3 linked regions of the Laspinema palackyanum D2c genome follow. The main gene of each other region encodes a partner of the protein of the gene in region 2 in a complex. Links are inferred from orthologs where the notes say so. Each region holds a gene or a part of one and is shown on either strand. Other genes may lie near its edges. The genes, in order: accB, accC and accD.

What was found.
Region 1: the proteins of accC (region 2) and accB are in contact, whole or in part, in a solved structure (PDB 8UXZ), measured with the Escherichia coli proteins. The link is inferred for Laspinema palackyanum D2c from one-to-one orthologs.
Region 3: the proteins of accC (region 2) and accD are in contact, whole or in part, in a solved structure (PDB 8UXZ), measured with the Escherichia coli proteins. The link is inferred for Laspinema palackyanum D2c from one-to-one orthologs.

The regions. Positions count from the first base shown.
Region 1 is NZ_JAMXFD010000008.1:194,836-201,929, reverse strand. What follows is about bases 99-2,890. They hold accB (acetyl-CoA carboxylase biotin carboxyl carrier protein), read left to right. Parts: upstream 99-1,110; coding sequence 1,111-1,671; downstream 1,672-2,890. Other genes in these bases: NG795_RS12575 (ArsR/SmtB family transcription factor), read left to right, coding at 1,820-2,173; NG795_RS12585 (hypothetical protein), read left to right, coding at 944-1,126; efp (elongation factor P), read left to right, coding at 350-910; NG795_RS12595 (peptidylprolyl isomerase), read right to left, coding at 99-155. Also shown: more of NG795_RS12595, read right to left, coding at 1-98; NG795_RS12565 (Calx-beta domain-containing protein), read left to right, coding at 2,988-5,237; NG795_RS12560 (GerMN domain-containing protein), read right to left, coding at 5,455-6,108; NG795_RS12555 (LmeA family phospholipid-binding protein), read right to left, coding at 6,396-7,094. UniProt on the Escherichia coli protein: This protein is a component of the acetyl coenzyme A carboxylase complex; first, biotin carboxylase catalyzes the carboxylation of the carrier protein and then the transcarboxylase transfers the carboxyl group to form malonyl-CoA.
Region 2 is NZ_JAMXFD010000009.1:149,201-154,646, reverse strand. What follows is about bases 2,496-5,289. They hold accC (acetyl-CoA carboxylase biotin carboxylase subunit), read right to left. Parts: upstream 4,671-5,289; coding sequence 3,321-4,670; downstream 2,496-3,320. Other genes in these bases: NG795_RS13385 (DUF805 domain-containing protein), read right to left, coding at 5,205-5,289; NG795_RS13400 (YggT family protein), read left to right, coding at 2,792-3,076; psbX (photosystem II reaction center X protein), read right to left, coding at 2,496-2,589. Also shown: NG795_RS13425 (hypothetical protein), read left to right, coding at 1-158; NG795_RS13420 (TolB family protein), read right to left, coding at 155-682; NG795_RS13415 (TolB family protein), read right to left, coding at 730-1,302; NG795_RS13410 (Ycf66 family protein), read right to left, coding at 1,443-2,252; more of psbX, read right to left, coding at 2,470-2,495; more of NG795_RS13385, read right to left, coding at 5,290-5,446. UniProt on the Escherichia coli protein: This protein is a component of the acetyl coenzyme A carboxylase complex; first, biotin carboxylase catalyzes the carboxylation of the carrier protein and then the transcarboxylase transfers the carboxyl group to form malonyl-CoA.
Region 3 is NZ_JAMXFD010000035.1:21,380-28,472, forward strand. Bases 2,673-5,463 are described here. They hold accD (acetyl-CoA carboxylase, carboxyltransferase subunit beta), read right to left. Parts: upstream 4,635-5,463; coding sequence 3,711-4,634; downstream 2,673-3,710. Other genes in these bases: psbV (photosystem II cytochrome c-550), read right to left, coding at 2,673-2,787; NG795_RS25530 (hypothetical protein), read right to left, coding at 2,939-3,064; NG795_RS25535 (hypothetical protein), read right to left, coding at 3,078-3,371; NG795_RS25545 (putative signal transducing protein), read right to left, coding at 4,752-4,976; NG795_RS25550 (photosystem I assembly protein Ycf3), read left to right, coding at 5,239-5,463. Outside these bases: NG795_RS25510 (diguanylate cyclase), read left to right, coding at 1-1,453; photosystem II cytochrome PsbV2, read right to left, coding at 1,459-1,959; NG795_RS25520 (hypothetical protein), read right to left, coding at 2,060-2,224; more of psbV, read right to left, coding at 2,296-2,672; more of NG795_RS25550, read left to right, coding at 5,464-5,760; Asp-tRNA(Asn)/Glu-tRNA(Gln) amidotransferase subunit GatC, read left to right, coding at 5,877-6,158; NG795_RS25560 (hypothetical protein), read left to right, coding at 6,274-7,093.

The sequences.
Region 1 (7,094 bases), on a different replicon or contig from region 2:
GGGAGTACGCTGGTGCGGTTGGGGGTGGAACTGTCGCCGCCATCCCACCAAGCGGAGCTTAATCCCAGGGAGAGACTGGTCATTAGCACGACCATTAAAGCGGCTTTGAGGCCGCGTTGCCATAAATTTGTAATTTTTTGACTTGAAGCCAGCATCAATATATCTCTGAATCCTTTTTAATCGGCATGGATCAATCTTCCCATACTGGGGGAAGTTGCACAGGGGCATCTCGGGGAATTTCTGGGTCCGGATGGGAGGGGATCGGAAAGTGGGAATTTGATCCAATACCATTGAAGGGGAGAATTCGCGGTAAAATAAAATCCCGATTATTCTCCACGAATAAAGATTCATGATTTCCAGTAACGACTTTCGCACCGGCGTCACAATTGAATTAGATGGGGTTGTGTGGCGGGTGGTTGAATTCCTCCATGTCAAACCCGGTAAAGGCTCGGCCTTTGTTCGCACGAAATTAAAGAATGTCCAGAATGGCAGTGTGATTGAGCGCACGTTTCGTGCGGCAGAGAGCGTGCCACAAGCGACGTTAGAAAAAAATACGATGCAGTACACCTATAGAGAAGGTGAACAGTTAGTGTTTATGGATATGGGAAGCTATGAAGAGACCCGTTTGAGTGAACAGCAAATTGGCGATCGCGTCAAGTATCTCAAGGAAGGGATGGAAGTAAACGTCGTCCGTTGGGGCGAACAAGTGCTGGAAGTTGAACTGCCCAACTCGGTCGTTTTGGAAGTGACACAAACCGATCCGGGCATCAAAGGGGATACCGCAACGGGTGGAACTAAACCCGCGACGGTGGAAACTGGGGCTGAGGTGATGGTTCCCTTGTTCATAACGATCGGTGAACGGATTAAAATCGATACCCGCAACGATTCCTATCTGGGCCGAGAATCATAGAGTTTCGCGCTTACCGACTAGCGGTCAGTCCTCGTGCGTCTTTGCACTCCGGAGAGTGGTGTTTATTCCCTCTCCTGGGCTGCCTTGGAGGGCGATCGCGGTGGGTTTATCCCGGGGAAACCGAGGCGATCGCCCTCCCTTGGGCTCGATGGGGAAAAACTAGAGAAGAATAACGTTGATTTTACGGGGTCAAAGAAACTGTGCAACTGGATTTAAGCCAACTGAGTGAGCTGCTTGGGGCTTTCAATGGAACGGATATTTCTGAGCTGATTTTAAAAAGTGGCGATTTTGAGCTGACCCTACGCAAGGATAGGTTAATTGCCGAGCGGGTGGGGATCCCGGTTGATCCGGGGTTGATCCTGGCGACTGAGGGAACTGGGGCGATCGCCCCTTCAAGTCCCCCGGTTAAGCCTGCTATTCCGACAGCCCCTACCTCGTCGGGGACCCCTGGGCCGACGGAGGGGAATGCTCCTGGAGGTCCCAGTGTCGCTGCTCCGGCTCCAGTGACGAACGATCGCAAGTTTTTGGAGGTCATTTCCCCAATGGTGGGGACCTTCTATCGCTCTCCCTCTCCTGATGAACCGCCATTTGTCGCCGTGGGCGATCGCATCAAACTCGGCCAAACCGTCTGCATCATTGAGGCGATGAAGTTGATGAATGAAATCGAGGCTGAGGTTTCCGGACAAGTGGTGGAAATTTTGGTCGAAAATGGCACTCCGGTAGAATACGGTCAGCCTTTAATGCGGATTAGCCCCGAGTAATGTTTTCCCGCCTCCATGAGTGAGTCGATTGCCTTGCTCTCAAGACAATCGACTCTTGAGTTCACTCCCTTTAATTACTTAATTGTCATAAATCGGTTTACTGTTACAATAGGACCATATAAATATGGGTAATTCTTTAGGACCAGCCATGAAACGAGCGCAACCCTTACCCCCAGAGGTATTGCAACAAGTGGCGGAATATTTCAGTATTTTGAGTGAGCCCATGCGCTTGAAGCTCTTAAACTTACTCAGAAATGGTGAAAAATGTGTACAAGAGTTAGTGGATGCCACCTCCACCAGTCAGGCGAATGTCTCTAAACATCTGAAAGTTATGCTGCAAGCGGGAATCCTCAGTCGTCGCACGGAAGGCACTTCGGCTTATTATCGTGTGGAAGATCCGCTGATTTTCGAGCTGTGTAATCTCGTGTGCGATCGCCTTGCCGAGCGGATTGAAGAACAAGCGCGTCAATTCCGCTCTTTGAGCTTGCATGGAAAACGATAAGCAAAAACCCACACCCTTCAGGTTGTGGGTTTTTGCTTTGAAAACTGGAATCCGGATGAAACCTACATTCCGCAGGTAAAATAGCACAGGGCGAATACTTTTAAAAGTATGACAGGTATAGCATCTTCCGTTAGAGGACCAGATATTAACCACTTGGGCATAGTAGCAGGCATCCTACATCGGGTTGGACTGGTAGAAATCATCAATCAGGTGCTAGGGAGCCACCCCCTAGAACTCGTGAGTGCCGGAATCATAATCAAAGCCATGATTATCAACGGGTTAGGCTTGGTGAGCGCTCCGTTGTACCTATTTGAGAAGTTCTTCGAGGGAAAAGCGACAGAACACCTCTTGTACGAAGAGATCACTCCAGAGCATCTCAATGATGACCGACTTGGGAGAGTTCTCGACGTCCTCTATAAAGCGGGACTGACTCAACTGTTTGTTTAAATTGCCCTAGCTGCTGCGGAAAAAGAAGGAGTTAACGCAGAAATCTTACACAACGTCAGCACTAGCACAGGCCAAAAAGTCGATTAATAACCAATTGGGTAACCCCACCGCCACTCCAACTTTAAGATGGGTTTTCCAATGCTTTTAATCGATTCATCTCCTGACCCTTAATGGATGTCAACAAATTACCGATTTAACCGAGGAACGGCAATGGATACTTCAGGTTGTGGGAGCCTCCTGCCGGAAATATTATTTACTTCTTTAACTTAACCTACGGAATGTTGGTTTAAGATTTTTATCATTTGACCGGAAAAATCAACAGTCTAGCTGATCGCTAAATTAATGCGCAAACCTATGAAATTAAAATATGGCTCCTCTATTGGGCAGTGACAAAAATGATACCTTGACAGGAACCCCAGAAATTGACTCTATTTTGGGGTTTTCTGGAGATGACATCCTCGAAGGTTTTGACGGGGACGATCGCCTGAATGGAAATCAGGGAAACGATACAGTTTTTGGCGGAAATGGCAATGATATTGTGCGCGGAGGCAAAGACGGCGATCGCCTCTTTGGAACCCTGGGAGACGATACCTGTTTCGGCGATCTGGGTAATGATACGTTGTTCGGAGGAGATGGCAACGATTTTCTGATTGGAGATCAAGGACCTGAAGCCAATTTTGGGGGTGATGGCAGTGATTTCCTAGGGGGCGAACTGGGTAATGACACCCTGTTAGGACTGGCGGGTGAAGATAGTTTGGATGGGGGTGAAGGTGCAGATGAACTAAATGGCAACCGAGGAAATGATACGGTAATCGGTGGTGCTGGAAATGATATCCTACGCGGGGGTAAAGACAATGACTTAGTGATGGGAGGATTAGGCGACGATCGCCTTTATGGGGATATTGGGATCGATACGTTAACCGGCGCTGAAGGCAATGATACCTTTTTCCTAAGAAAAAATCTGGGTGGGACAGCGATCGCCTCTGCCGATGTGATTACAGATTTTACCGATGGTATCGATAAAATTGCTCTCATTGAAGGTCTAACATTTACTGACCTTGAATTGATTCAAGGAACGGAAAATAATAGTTCAGATGTCCTGCTTCGAGATAAATCCAATGGGCAGTTTTTAGCCGTATTGCAGTCTGTTGACCTCGGCACTCTGGATGCAGAAGATTTTATCAATTTGGCAACCCTAAATTTTAGCGACAGCAATTTTAGCGTTAATGAGGATGGCACGACTGAAGCGGCAGTGACAGTAACCCGCAATGGTGGGGAGGGAACCGTAGGGGTGACGATTTCCGCGTCTAGTAATGAGGCGATCGCCCTAGAGGATTACGACAATACGCCTGTCTTAATTAATTTTGCACCGGGAGAAACCCAGAAAACGGTGACAATTCCCATTGTTAACGATCCGCAATTAGAATCGACTGAAAGCCTTTATTTAACGTTACTTAATCCCACGGGCGAAGCAGTCATCGGAATTCAAAATACAGCCGTTCTAGACATTATTGATGACGATACCCAGTTACCGAAATTGACCTTTCGGAACCCTAACCCCACCCCAGGGGATAATTTTGGTGCAGAACTGGTCCCATTGGGTCAGAACCTTTTCATTGGCGCACCGGGCAAGAATAGCCCGAATGCTGTTCCTGGGGTGGTTTATTGGTTTGATGGAACCACAGGAGAACTGTTACAAACCTTCAACAGTCCGACTTCTAGCGTGGGGGATCGCTTCGGAATCTCGATTGCAGCCCAGGGTAACCTTGTACTCATTGGGGCCCCCAGGGATGCAACGGGTGGTCTAGGTTCAGGAATTGCTTACCTGTTTGACGTGGATACAGGAGCAGTGGTGCAAACCCTGCGATCGCCATCTCCGAATCCTGGGGATTCCTTTGGGTTCTCTGTGGCGTTTATAGGCAATAATCTATTGATTGGTGACGGTGGGGTTGCCAGTGGTAATCAATCCGGAAGTGGTGCCGCGTATCTATTCGATCCCAGTGGTAATCTCCTCCAAACTTTCTTAAATCCAGAGCCTTATAGTTTAGATGGATTTGGTCAGGAAGTGGCAGCACTGGGTAATAATGCTTTAATTGCTGCACCGTTTGATGATGGGAATGGCTTTAATTCCGGTCGGGTCTATCTCTTGGATCCGGCAACGGGAGCATTGCTCCAAACCTTTAACAGTCCGGCTCCCAATCAGAGTGATGCCTTTGGTGTCTCTTTAGCACCAGTGGGTAACAGGATTTTAGTAGGTGCGGAGGGAGCTGATTTGTTTTCGGGAGCAGCCTATTTAATCGATGGCAGTACCGGGGAGATGCTCCTGAGCTTTTCTAACCCCTCATCAGAAAGCTACGAGGGGTTTGGGACTTCCGTAGCGGCGATCGCAGATAATTTCCTGATTGGCGCTCCTGGAGTTAATCCAAGTACCACGAACGAGGGATCCGCCTATCTGTTTGATGGCACTACTGGGGAACTGGTCACCACGTTCAGAAATCCTTTTCCAGAGCGAACCGAAGGGTTTGGCGCTGCAGTGACTGGGATCGGTGACAGCATGGCGATCGCCGCTCCAGGTTGGATCTTTGGCTCTGACCCTGGAGAGGTCTATTTGTTTTAAACTCCCATTCCGCAGCTCTATCTTTATTCTCAATATATTTTTAGGTTTTTGAAGCCTGAAGTTTTGACTCCATAAGCGTTAGGGCGTTAAAACCCTTAATCCGTTAGAGCGCGATCTAACCTGGGGAATGTAGGTTTTATCCCCTACAAATTGACCCCCCAAGCCCCTGTGAATTGAGGAGACTTGGGGGGTCCATGCTGTTGACAAGGACAATAAATTACAGCGGAAACTCGGACTCAAAAATAGTGCGGGTAATCGGCAGAGGAATATCTAACCCTTCACCCCCCAAGACTTCCAACGGTTCCCCGTCTACGGAAATCCAGACCGAGGCATTCGGATCCAAGGTGGTCGCCGTATAAACTACCTGCCCTAATCTAGCCGTCATCGAGCTACTGCCACCCCCGGAGGTAAATTCAGGGGAGAGGTTAACATAGATGCCATTCTCCTTGACCTCTACATTCAGCACTTGGGTACCCGGGGGAATTGCGCTAAAGCCAGCGCCATTGGGCGGTTGAGTGACCAAGCGATCAAAGGCAGCTTTTAACACCGCCTCGGGTTCTTCCGTTGCCTGCACGGAGACCGGGACAGAGGCCAATTCAAATTGGGTCCCGTTATCTTGGACCACATAAATTTGCACCGATTGCTCGATGGGATTGAGCGCTGTGGGAGGAGTTAAATTCGGATCCTGGGTGACTGGGATATTTACCCCGGGGTCCCTGGGTTGGGTGGGAACGGGATTCATGCCATTGAGAGTGAGATCCTTTTGAGAATTCACGGCCCACCAAGCGGTTCCACCTCCTGCGGCGACAACGACAGCACAGAGGGTGGCAATAACACCCAGGGGAATGCGGCGAGTTTGTCCATTTTGCATATCAAAAGTTCTCCTCAACGGTTAAACAATATTCACTAATAAGAAAGGCGGATTTTGGGGTTTTGAACTGAGCGGATGTTTCAGTCCTCTGAGGGTTCCCTTGGTATCCAGTACGGGGGATCACCTGTTCTCATCCCTGAATTCTTCCCAGCCCTGAGCCGCTCATCGGGTTAATTGGCGATCGCCAATGCCTTAAGAACAAATAGCTACATCTTTATTAAAAAATTAAAGATGGCGGTAGACCTTGGCAAGAAACTACAAGGGAATCGGCTAAATTTCCCGAAAACTTACTCGCGAGTCAAGACCGACAACGCATCGGGCTGATCGATGCGAATAAAGGCGGCAACTTCTAGGAGATCGGGACTCAGTTCAAATTTTAAAAACCGGGCAAATAATCCTCGGTCTTCATATTTTCTGAGGTCTAGGGCGCGATCGAGGATTCGGGAGAAAATTGTAATCAACTGAGGAGGGGCCTCTTCATTGTTAATCCAGATGGTCGGGTTGATGGCTTGGATTCTTGCCCCATTAATTGAGGCTAATCCGGTCTCTACAACGATTTGCACGGATTCATTATCCCGGCGATCGGCAATTTCTAACTGGAAGCGCACTCGATTATTGGCTAAAAATTCCACCTCGGGGTTGACAATTTGAAAGCGTTGGGGGTCCCTTTGGGCCTCCGGGTCATTGGTGCGGGTGATCCCGATGCCGAGTTCTCGCAGGGGTTCAGCGGCAGCGGGCGATCGCAAGGCGCGGTTGAGGTCGGCCTCGGTGATGACTACGCGCATCGCCCCTTGTAAGGGTTCCCGGAGAAAGCGCGGGATTGAGCGGCGGTCTTCTTGGTTGAGACGGTTAATATCGACGGCGATCGGGTCGCTTTCGATTTCCACCGTATCGATGCGAAGCTCCGGCGTGACGTACAATCCCCGCCCCGCAAAGCGTAACCGTTGGATATTGCCCCTAAGTAGCGAGTAGTTTGGGGCATTATC
Region 2 (5,446 bases):
TTGTGATTGCTGAGATGGATACTGCTTCCTGGTGGATTGAGAATGAACATCGTCTGGTGCGCGGGATTTTGTTGAAAGTTAGTCAGTCTTTGGATGAGTTGTTGTTTGAAGGATTGCAACAACTGGCGGGTGTTGCTACTGGAGAAGAATCGCGTTAACGCGGGGTGATCGGGATGTCTAGGGGTTGACCCGATCGCGCATCGAGAATCATGAGATCCCATTGTCCGTTGGCGCTGGATTCAAAGGCGATGGTACTGCCATCGGCGCTGATGACGGGATTGCGAACTTCTGCTTTAAAATTTTCCGTGAGGTTGCGTAACTGACGGGTTTCGCGATCGTGAAGGTAAATATTGGATTGTCCCTGACGGGTTCCGGCAAAGACAATATAACGCCCATCTTCCGAGATGCCTGGGTGGGAGGCGAGGATATCCAGTTGGTTTAATCCCGGAATATCGACGAGGCGGCGAGTGTTCCCATCAAACAGGTAGACATCTTGTCGTCCCTGGCGATCGGAGACAAAGGTAATAAAACGTCCCGAGATTTGCGGGGTGATATCATCACTGGGGCTATTTAAACTCCGTCCTGAAGGATCGAAGGTAAAGTTCAGCAAACGCGGATAGGTGGTGCAGCTACTCAAAAGACTGACCAGGGAAACCATTGGAATTAACAGAAAGCGCTTCACAATTTCACTGTTTTTTAATGTGAATTACCCTGAGACAAAATTTAAAATTACTGCGGTCCGGTTAGGGAAAAACCCGAGGGAACGCCATCAATGAGGTCTAATTCAATACTCGGTCCGCGATCGAGGACTTCGATATCCCACTGACCGCGACCGCCACTTTCAAAGACGATATAACGACCGTCGGGGCTAATTTTGGGATTGCGAATCCACCCTTGATAGGGTTGGTAAATGACTTGTGAACCTCGGGTGATGCGATCGTACAAAATCACCGAGGACCGGCCTTGGTTGCTGGTGAGGTAGACGATATAACGGGCGGTGTTGCTGATGCTGGGACTATCGGCGATCGCATTTTGCCGGTTCAACCCCGGTAAATCGGCAAACTGGCGATTTTGTAAGTCATATAGCAAGATATTTCGACTGCCATTGCGATTGGAGACAAAGGCTAAAAAGCGCCCATTGGCACTCAAGGACGGCTGTTCGTCGGTATAGCGACTATTGATAGAAGTTGGCCCAATGGGGATATTGGTGGGGTTGCATCCGACTAAAAAGCTGCCAAAACTTAACCCAAAAATTAGGGTTAGGCCGTGGCGGAGGAGGTTTTTTGGAGCGAATCTGTTCACCTTGGTTTTTCCCAGTTGAGGACAGGGACGCCACAATTTGGGGGGGAATGGCACGGAGGGAATCAATTAACAAAGGGTCAATTAACAAAGGGGCGATCGCCATCAATTGCCCCCGATCGCCCATTTCTGTCCCCGATTGTTTAATAATCGAAATTCCCTGTATTATCTTGCTCGTGATCGTCCTCTTCTATAGGGTCGATCGGTTGATAATCTACATAATCACTCGGTGCCGGTTCTTCTTCCGGTACAGGGGGTCTGCGGGTCCGTTCCTCCGGGGGAGGAGTCCGCGAGGGTCTTGCACCTGGGGGTCTTCTACTCCCTGAAGTTCCTGCACTGGATGGCGGACGTCGAGAGGTTCTTTCCTCCGTTGTATCCACCGTTGCCTCCCATTCCGGATAGGAAGGACCACTGGGGGGACGTTCCGTTGGACGGGGACGACGCACACGGGAACTGGGACTGGGGCGATCGCCAGGGGCTCGGCGACTGGGTGGCCGTCTGGGGGCCTCATCCGCATAATAGGGATTGCGAGCCGCTCTGGGGTCCTGAGTCCCTTTGATCCGGCGTCGGGTGGGATTTTCCTCGTAGTCGGATTCGATTTCGTCGAGTTCCGCATCCACTCGGTAGACACTACTGACGGGACGCTCCTCATCTACAATTCGCCCCGATTGGCGCTTCGCCTGATTGGTGGTGACACCGCGCAAGCGAATATTGTCAAAGGCAAAGTAGATTGCTGACCCTCCCAGCAGAATCTGACCAAACTGCATAATCGGGTCAAAGCGCCATCCGTAAAAGAACAGAATGCCGCCACAAAGTAACCCGACTGCTGCAAAAAACAGATCCGTATCTCGCGATAGTTCGGGACGCCATGAGCGGACAGCATAGAGTCCGGCCCCACCGATGGCGATCGCGATTCCGACGATACTCGCTAAGTTGAGACTAAAATTTACCATCTGCTCTCTCCTTCATCTTTTTTATGTTAGCGAGTATCCCGCTAAATCTCCACCCACTCCTGATTCGCTTGGATTGTGATCAGCATAAGTTCGGCTTTTGTCCTTCGTCAGTTGCCCTTCCCAGTCAGGGAAGAAACCTCAGCGTATAGAGAACACCTCACCTTCATCAGTGGGTTGGCGATCGCCCTACGCTGAGGTTTCCATCCAGTTCGCCGGTTTAGAACCGTTGCACTTTATCTTTCTGGCTGATGAAAATCAGAGCAGCAGTGGCGGGGATCACGATCAGGACTGCACCCCAGAAGAGGCTCCAAAACAGGTTGGCGAGTGATGGCGTCATAGTGTCTCCTTAAACAAGATTTACATTTCTATCATTTTATTAAACCGTTACCGCGTTGAGAAGTCCAGTTTCTTCCAATTCCAAAACTCCATGACTCAGGGACTCAGGGGGAGAACCAACCGCAAGGGGCAACACCAAGGGGCAGGGATTGAAATACAATAGACTTAACAAGGCTGTAACAAAACTTAAATTTTTACTCATGATGACATCGGTTGCGATCGCCAGTTGGATCATTGGCCCCCTCTTAGTCATAATGACCCTATGCTTCATCTTCCGGATTATCCTAACCTGGTATCCCCAAATCGAACTCACTAAATTTCCCTGGATCCTGATTGCCCTCCCCACCGAACCCTTCCTAGCCCCCACCCGCAAACTCATCCCCCCCCTAGGCGGTGTAGACATCACCCCCATTATCTGGGTCGGCATCATCAGTCTCCTCCGAGAAATCCTCCTGGGTCAGCAGGGATTGCTGAGGATGATGATGTAGGGAGAAGGGGTGGATAGGGAGGATGGGGGAGAAGGGGTGGATAGGGAGGATGGGGGAGAAGGGGTGGATGGTGGGTTGCCGAATCCGGCGGGGGATTTATCCCCCGCCTCATAGCTAAAGTCGGTTAAAAACCGACTAGGAACCTTATCCTAAAAGCATTTCAGTCGGTTTCAACCGACTTTAGCTGTTAGGCGGGGGTTTTAACCCCCGACGGTTGTCGCAACTCCCCCATCTCCCCCAAACCTCAACCCTTCGACATCATCTGTTCCACAAAATTGGTATAAACATCCCCTTGAATAAAATCGGGATGTTCCAGAATCTTCTGATGGAAAGGAATCGTAGTCGGGACCCCGGTGATGGCGCATTCCCGGAGTGCTCGTCTCATCCGCTTAAGGGCCGAAGGGCGATCGCAACCCCAGACAATCAACTTCCCAATCAACGAATCATAGTAAGCCGGAATATCATAATCCGTGTACACATGGGAATCCATCCGCACCCCCGGACCACCTGGAGGTAAAAACCCATTAATTCGTCCGGGACAAGGGCGAAAATTGAGATCGGGGTCTTCCGCATTAATCCGACATTCGATCGCATGACCCCGTAACTGCACATCGTCCTGACTCAGACGCAGCTTTTCCCCTTGAGCAATCCGAATCTGTTCCGCAATCAAATCCAACCCTGTAATCATCTCCGTCACTGGGTGTTCAACCTGGATCCGAGTATTCATTTCCATAAAATAGAAATGACCCGAGTAATCCAGTAGAAACTCAATCGTTCCCGCACCCGTATAATTAATCGACTTCGCCGCCTTCACCGCCGCCTTACCCATTTTCTGGCGTAAGCTAGGGGTTAGGGCCGGACTGGGGGCTTCTTCCAACAGTTTTTGGTGACGGCGCTGAATCGAGCATTCCCGTTCCCCCAAATGGATCACATTGCCATGAGCATCCGCCAGGATTTGGAACTCAATATGGCGAGGGCGTTCGATAAATTTTTCTAAATAAACCCCAGGATTCCCAAACGCCGCTTCTGCTTCCCCTTGCGCCGCTGCAAACAGTTTCGGGAGTTCACTCTCTTCCCGGACTAAGCGCATCCCCCGTCCGCCACCCCCAGCAGTTGCCTTAATAATCACCGGATAGCCGATTTTCTTGGCAATTTCCCGAGCATCTTTTTCATTGCTAATTAACCCATCGCTTCCCGGAACCGTCGGCACCCCAGCCTTTTGCATGGTTTCCTTTGCCGTAGACTTATCCCCCATTGCGCGCATCGCCTCGGGAGTCGGTCCGATAAAACTAATCTGATGATCCGCACAGATTTCGGCAAACCGCGCATTTTCCGACAAAAACCCATAACCCGGGTGAATCGCTGTCGCGTTCATGGTTAAAGCAGCAGAGATGATATTGGGAATATTCAGATAGCTTTTGGCGCTGGGGGGTTCGCCAATGCAAACCGCCTCATCTGCTAGTTGGACATGGAGCGCATGACGGTCAATCGTGGAGTGTACCGCAACCGTGGCAATCCCCATCTCCTCACAGGTCCGGAGAATCCGAAGGGCGATTTCGCCGCGATTGGCAATGAGAACTTTGGAGAATTGCATGGGCCTGCGGTTGCTCAACTCGTAAAAATCAATAAAGGATGACCGAATCCTGTGGGTGTCCCGGATTCAGCCGCATAGAAGATATGCCAACTCCAAATCCTATCATGTATCGGATAATACGAGTTTGCCTCGAAAGCAGCAAGAGGCTGAAACCCTTGTTATTGGGGGAATTTGGACAATTTGAAAAAAATCTTTCAAAATTGTGAACATTTTTGAAAAAAGTATGGTAAGTTAACTAGAGATGAGCTAAGATAGTTCATTGCCTGCGGATGTGGCGGAATTGGTATACGCGCACGTTTGAGGGGCGTGTGGCTTTGCCTTGCGAGTTCGAGTCTCGCCATCCGCATTAAATCTGAAAAGGGGTTACAACTTTTATGTTGTAACCCCTTTTGCTTTGGTGGCAATGGGAAAATTAGGGCCTTGGTTGAGCGCCGAGGTTTTAACAAAATGACCGAAATAGGAAAGATGATTGAAGCTGGCACTCCATCCGTTCTCCGAGGTGGAATCCGATTTTAGAGTGGGGATGAGAAAGGTTCATCGGGATTTGGGGTCGAGTCCGTATTCATTTACTCCAGGGGTTCCGTCTTCTAGAGTAAAAATGAAATTGGCGATCGGGACAATAAGCCACCATCCGCTATGATTCGTGTCATGCATTCTCCGAACACTCACGGCAATGGTGGGAATAAACACCGCCAGTTGATAAATAGCCGTCAGTACACTCTGATCGGTATTGGTTATTCCTCCGAGTACCTCCTCAATTATTGCTAATAAGAATC
Region 3 (7,093 bases), on a different replicon or contig from region 2:
CCTAGACTCTCAGCGAGGAAACGGGACTCAACGGGAGCAATTAATCGGGATTTTTACAGAACGGGATGTGGTCCGAATGATTGCAGCCTCTCAAAAATTTAAGGGAGTTGCGATCGCGGAGGTGATGACAAAAAATGTCCTCACCCTGACCGAATCCTTAACCGAGGATCAAGATATCGTCACCGTACTGACCCTATTTCGTCAACATCGAATTCGCCATCTGCCCGTATTTGATGTGAATGGAACCCTCATGGGTATCCTCACCCAACAGGGGATCCGTACCGTCCTCAAACCGATTGATTTCATGCGTCTGCGGCGAGTGGCGGAAGTGATGATCACTCGGGTGATTCATGCCCCAGTCTCGACCACGGTGATTAATATTGCCAAACTCATGGCAATTTATAACGTCAGTTGCGTCGTGATCGCTCAAGCGGATCATCAGGGATTAACTCCCCTGGATTCAAGCTGGGGGGTGTGGTCCGCAGATAGCTGTCAAATCAAACCCGTTCGTCCCGTGGGCATCATCACCGAACGGGATATGTTACAGTTCCGGAATCTTGAACTAGACCTAGAGCGCCTCAGAGCCTCGACGGTGATGAGTGCGCCCTTATTTCCGATCGCCCCGGTTGCTTCCTTGTGGGAAGCCCATCAGCAGATGCAACGGCGACGGGTGCATCGCTTAGTCGTGGTCGGAAATGAGGGGGAACTTGGGGGAATTATCACCCAAACCAGTTTATTGCAAGCCTTAGACCCGATGGAAATGTATGCAGAGATTGAGGTCTTACAGGAATTATTGCAACAATCGGAATCGGAACGCGAAGCCCTGCTCAAGCAACTGATTGCTCGGAATAAATTACTTGAATCTCTGGCCCTGACCGATGAGTTGACCGGATTACCCAACCGCAGGGCAATGGAACAGGCGCTGCCCCAAATGCTCCCCCATTCTGCGGCCCAGGAGAAGTCTGTCTATAGCGACTATATTTGCCTGTTTGCCATTGATGTGGATTTTTTTAAACGGGTGAATGATACTTATGGTCATCCCACCGGAGATGAAGTGCTCAAAGAAATTGCGGCGCGGTTGCAAAGACGGGCCCGGGCGAATAGTTGGTTTTATCGCTATGGGGGGGAGGAATTTATTTGTTTAACGGTGGGGATTGGACCGGAAACGGCTTGGGAATATGGGGAAGAGTTGCGAGAGGCGATCGCCCAGGAACCGTTCATCACTGCCGAGGAGGTAGAAATTCCCATAACCATTAGCATGGGTGGGGCGATCGCCCCACTTTCGGGGATAACCGCCGCCGGGGTCCAAATCGGACAAGACCCCCAGTCTTTACTAGAGTTTGCCGATCGCGCCTTATATCAAGCCAAACGAGAGGGCCGCAATCGAGTGCAGTTCTGTCCTTATTCGGAAATTCTCTGCAAATTCGACCCTAACCCTCTCGATGCCCAGTAATGGCATTAACCTGTAAAGTCTTTGGTCCCCCAACCCGGTGCTTTTTGAGCCGCCCGGATAATAAAGGCCGCCATGTTTTCCACCTGTTCCGTCGGCAGCCAAGTCTCCGAGACCTCTCGACACCAGTAGATGTCCTCGCTGCCGTCATAATTCATCGGGGTCCGCATATAAGCGACCAACCCTTCGAGATTATTCCGGGGGGGGGTTGCGCCGCTGAGGTCCTCTAGGGACAGAGAGACTGCCGGATAGGGCAAGGTTGCCCCTCCCACATGACAGTTCAGGCAATGTTGTTTAAATAACTCTTTGCCTTCATGCAAACCCTCCGGAGAAAATAAGCGGGTTTCTCCTTGCTGATTGATTTCGATGGGCACGGGCTCGGTTACCTGCAAATAGCGGCGCAAATAGAGGTCAATCGAGTCGGCCTGTGCCGGTAATGTGAAATTCATAAAACCCAGGCAGGTAACGACGATCGCCACCACTGAGCGGATTAAAAATTTTTGCAACATTAGCACTTGAGTTGGGGTGCGGTTTAATCGCGAATTCTGACCCTGGATTTCCACAGGTGATGAGTCGGGAATCCTTTAGGGGGGATAAGCACACTCAGGGTTAGAAACTCTCACTCCGACGCCGGTGCCACGGACAAGAGTTGGGTTCAAGGGTGAGCATAGAGCGTTTTGGGGTTTGGAGAATCCCGCTCTTGTCGATCGCCTCTCCTAGGGGAGAGGGAGTACCGATCGCTGATTTCCCAATCCCCAAAACGCCCTTTTGCACTTGAGTCCTTCCGTTACAACATCCGTGAGGCCCGGTCGAGTCTGAATGCAGTCTGTAACCGATGGTCCGATTTAGCGGTAGGCTTTACCACCACCCCATTGGATGCCTTGGATTTTAGGCTGAATGAGGATGTGTCCGGCGATCGCGAACAGATCGTCCTCGGTCAGATTTCTCATTTCGGCGAAAATATCCGCACTCTTAATGCTGGGGTGTAATTCGGAAATGTCCGTCTCCCCGTCATAGCTTGTCGGATTCTTCATGTAATCGATTAACCCTTCAATCGTATCTCGTCGAGGAGTGGCAAAGGCCAAATCTTCTTGGCTCAAACTCACGTTGAAGTCGGTTTTGGTCACCCCACCGGCATGGCATTTGGAGCAGGTATCGTTAAATACCCGTTTGCCTCGTTCAACTTGTTGCAAGCTCAAGACGATCGTCTCGCCACTGTCGTTTAAGGGTACGGTGCGGATCCCGCGATCGAGTTCCACTGCCGTGGCATTCCCGACAAATATTTGAAAGGTGAAGAATACAGTGGCTACAGCCAGCCAGATGCATCTTTTCAGCATGGTTTTCCTCAAAAAAAAGCGGATATGGTATTGAACGCTAAACACAGCTCAGGCTTTGATTAGCTCGGTTGCTCACGGGTTCGGAACTGCTCCTATGTCCATTGATTGCTTTCAAAATGCGTCATCCGCGCTCGGGTCAAGACTTGACAAGTTAGCGCGGTTGTGCATGATTTCGGCTCGATGTCAAGGATGTTTGTTCGCGATCGCCCGTTAAAAAGCCGAACTCGCCCGGGGTCCCGTCATTCGCCACTAATCTGGGTTCGAGTTGCGATCGCACGGTTTCAGCTCGCTCAGGAACATTCCAATTCGGAATTCTCCGGGGGATTATCGTGAATTTTACTCAAAATTGCCTTGGCATCCTCCAACGCCAGAAGGGTTTGAGGACTTTTATAAGCAATCGAGAGCTCATCGCACCACCGCAGGATCTCCTCAATCGGGAGATTATAGTCTTGAGCAATTTCCGAAATCGACAATTCGGCGAAACCCATAATTTTTGGCAGACAGGTCAACATTAAGCCATTTTCAATATCATTATCATGCCAGTAAGTGGCACTTTCTAAAAATTGCATTTTTGCTTCAAGCATGGATGATGCACTAATCTCTGGAGCACCCACCACCACTCGGGGAATCCTTCGGGAATTTTTCAATTCATTCTATCCCTGAGTCTCCCTACAATCTCTGATAAATTCCCTACAAATTAGGTATTTCTTACCTTTGACTTTTGCTTAATTTTATGCTTATCCTCGGTTTAAAATAGTTTTGTCCGTGGGAGCCTCTTGCACGAAAAGGACCATAGTAGGAATTGTAGGGTGGGCATTGCCCACCGAACAGTTATGTGGGCAATGCCCACCCTACAATTCCTATAAAGGGTTGATTCGCGAATCAACCCTACCCGATCTATGGCCTCATGATGGAACAGAGATCTAGTCGATCGCCGTGGTACTCAAGTGCATCGCATCCGGGAAGGGAATCCGATGAGACAACGGAGACTGGGGTTGATGCAGACAAATCAACTGAGCCAAAGTCTTCTTAATCTGAGTCCGAGGAACGATCGCATCCACAAACCCATGTTGCAGCAGGTCCTCTGCTGACTGAAAATCCTCCGGCAACTTCTCTCGCAGGGTTTGTTCAATCACCCGGCGTCCAGCAAACCCAATAGTCGCTTTGGGTTCAGCAATAATAATATCCCCCAACATCGCAAACGATGCCGTCACCCCCCCAGTGGTGGGATGGGTCAAAATTGGAATATACAGCAACTTGTTCTCCCGATGCCGTTCCAGAGCTCCGGAGATTTTCGCCATTTGCATCAGGGACAGCATCCCTTCTTGCATCCGCGCCCCCCCAGAAGCACAGATAATAATTAGGGGTAACCGTTCTCGGGTGGCCCGTTCAATCAGGCGGGTGAGTTTTTCCCCCACCACGGACCCCATGCTACCCCCCATAAATTTGAATTCCATCACCCCCAGGGCCACGGGTAAGCCATCCAGCTTGCCGAGTCCGGTTTTCACCGCATCTAAACAGCCGGTTTTGTCTTGATATTCCCGGAGGCGATCGCTGTAGGATTTGCGATCGCGGAATTTCAGAGCATCCACCGCTTGCAAATTCTCATCTAAAGGCATCCAAGTCGTGCCATCAATGAGTTGGTAAATCCGTTCTGATCCATCTACCCTCAGATGATGCCCGCATTCGAGACAAACCATCTGATTCCCTCGGAGGTCCTTCGTATAGGTCAAAACCCCACATTCCGGACATTTCGTCCATAGCCCATCGGCTATCTCTCGCTCTTGCCGCTCTTGGCTCATGGGGCCTGACTTGCGGCGATTTGCAAACCAATCAAATAGAGACATGAAAACGCTTAATCCCTTCTGTTTGTTACCGATTCAACTTCACGGCCTTTGATCAAAGAAGCCCAAACAAGAGTGCGATCGCTTCCTCTGCTGACGTTTCTCCACAACCTCTGTTGTTCAGAGTTCGGACCCAGGTTCCTCTTCTTCTGGGGGACTGAGTAACAACAACGCCGTCCACCGATCTTCTGGACGCACTTGCAAGGCGGTTGGACTCCCGGTTCCCAAATATGAAAGAATGCCTAAATCAATAATCCGAGTGGGAATCTCATGGGCCTCCAGCACCTGTTGCATGAACTCAGCCTCCCAGCGATGGCTGGTCGTTTTCACTGTGATCCAGGTCACAATAAACTGATCTTACCTAAGATTGTTTCCCGTTTCATTCTGAGGTCAGGCCCCAGAAACCCTATTTTACCGCTATTTTTGTTCAATTTTCCTACAGATTGGGCGAACTGGCACTAAAAAATCCTCTCCCTTGCTTTCTGTTTATTGAATCGGGCTCAACAAACTCAATTCTGAGCAAGCGGATGGAACCACAATGCCTACAATAGGATTAAAGAATCAGCCAATCGTCAAACTCTGTTAGCAATCTTAGACCGAAACCCCCATGCCCAGAACACAACGCAACGATAACTTCATCGACAAAACCTTTACCGTGGTAGCGGACATCATTTTAAAGATCCTACCCACGAATCAACAAGCGAAGGAAGCTTTCGCCTACTACCGCGACGGAATGTCGGCTCAAGCCGATGGGGAATATGCTGAAGCTTTAGACAACTATAACGAAGCCCTCACCCTGGAAGATGACCCCTACGATCGCAGTTATATTCTCTACAATATCGGCTTGATTCACACCAGCAATGGCGATCGGGACAAAGCTGTGGAATTTTACCATCAAGCACTGGAACTCAATCCCCGGATGCCCCAAGCTCTCAATAATATCGCGGTGATTTTGCATTACCAAGGGGATCAAGCCAAGGAAGCAGGAGACACCGAGGGAGCAGAGGAGTTATACGATCGCGCCGCAGACTACTGGAAACAAGCCATCCGTCAGGCTCCCAATAACTACATTGAGGCCCAAAACTGGCTCAAAACCACTGGACGTTCCACCATGGATGTGTTTTTCTAGTCTCTGGGTTCTTTCAACCTAAACTTTTTGCGGCGATCTCTCCGGTTTGATGCAGTTTTTCTTTCAAACAAAGGGCGATCGCCATCCACCCTCACCCTCACCCTCCCCATTTACCCATGATTGACCGAGAACAAATTCGCAAAGTCGCCCACCTCGCTCGTCTCGAACTCACCGAAGCAGAAGAGGAACAATTCACCACCCAAGTGGGCAGTATTTTAGAGTATTTCGAGCAGTTGAGCGAACTGGATACGGAGAATATCAAACCCACCACCCGGGCGATCGATGTCAGCAATGTCACTCGTCCCGATGAACTCCAACCCTTTACTGACCTTCAATCCATTATGAACGCTGCTCCTGATGTGGAAGGCGAATATTTTAAAGTGCCTAAGATTCTCTAGGGAAATTCATCCGCTATCCCCTTTATAAAACCCGCTTTCAAAATAGCCTGCTTTGGCAGGCTATTTTCTTGCAACTTCTTGATAGATTAAAAGCTTTAACCCTTATCTAACGACCATGAGCAGCTACCAATATTATGAATTCCAAGCCTTAGACCGTCCCTTGACCGAGAAAGAACAGGACTATATCCATACCCTGTCGAGTCGGGTTCAACTGAATCGGACACAAGCCATATTTCTCTACAATTATGGCGACTTTCGCGGACAACCGGAACAGCTTTTAGAAAAATGTTTTGATATCATGCTTTATACGGCGAACTGGGGGAGTCGCCAACTGATGTTTCGCTTGCCCAAATCTTTGATTAATCCTGTGGAGTTAGAACCCTATCAAGTCCCCGATGGTATTAATATTTCTACTACTGAACAGTCAGTTCTTATCGATATCAACATTTCTGATGAAGATTTGAATGGCTGGACCGATGGGGAAGGATTGCTCCCCCGGATGTTAGCCTTGCGCGATGATTTATTACAAGGGGATTACCGAGTTTTGTACTTAGGTTGGCTAAAGGCGGCAAAACTTTGTTATGACTTTGACCCAGACACTTGCATAGAACCCCCTATTCCGGCTAATTTACACCAGCTTTCCAAACCGTTAAAAGCCTTTGTCGAGTTTATTGAACTCGATCCCGATTTAATTGAGGCAGCGGCTCAACTGAGTCCGAAATCTGAAACAAAATCGGATTCTATTCAAGAACTACAGAAAAGAATTCCCCAGATTTCTGAACAGGAACGCAATGACTTTTTAGCGCGCTTGCTACAAGGAGAACTGAATCTCAACCGCAAACTCAGCCAGCGTTTACAATCTTTTTCCAAAAAGCCCACCTCTCAACCTTTGTCGGACTCACCAGGTCGCACGCTGTCTGAACTGCTCACCCTCG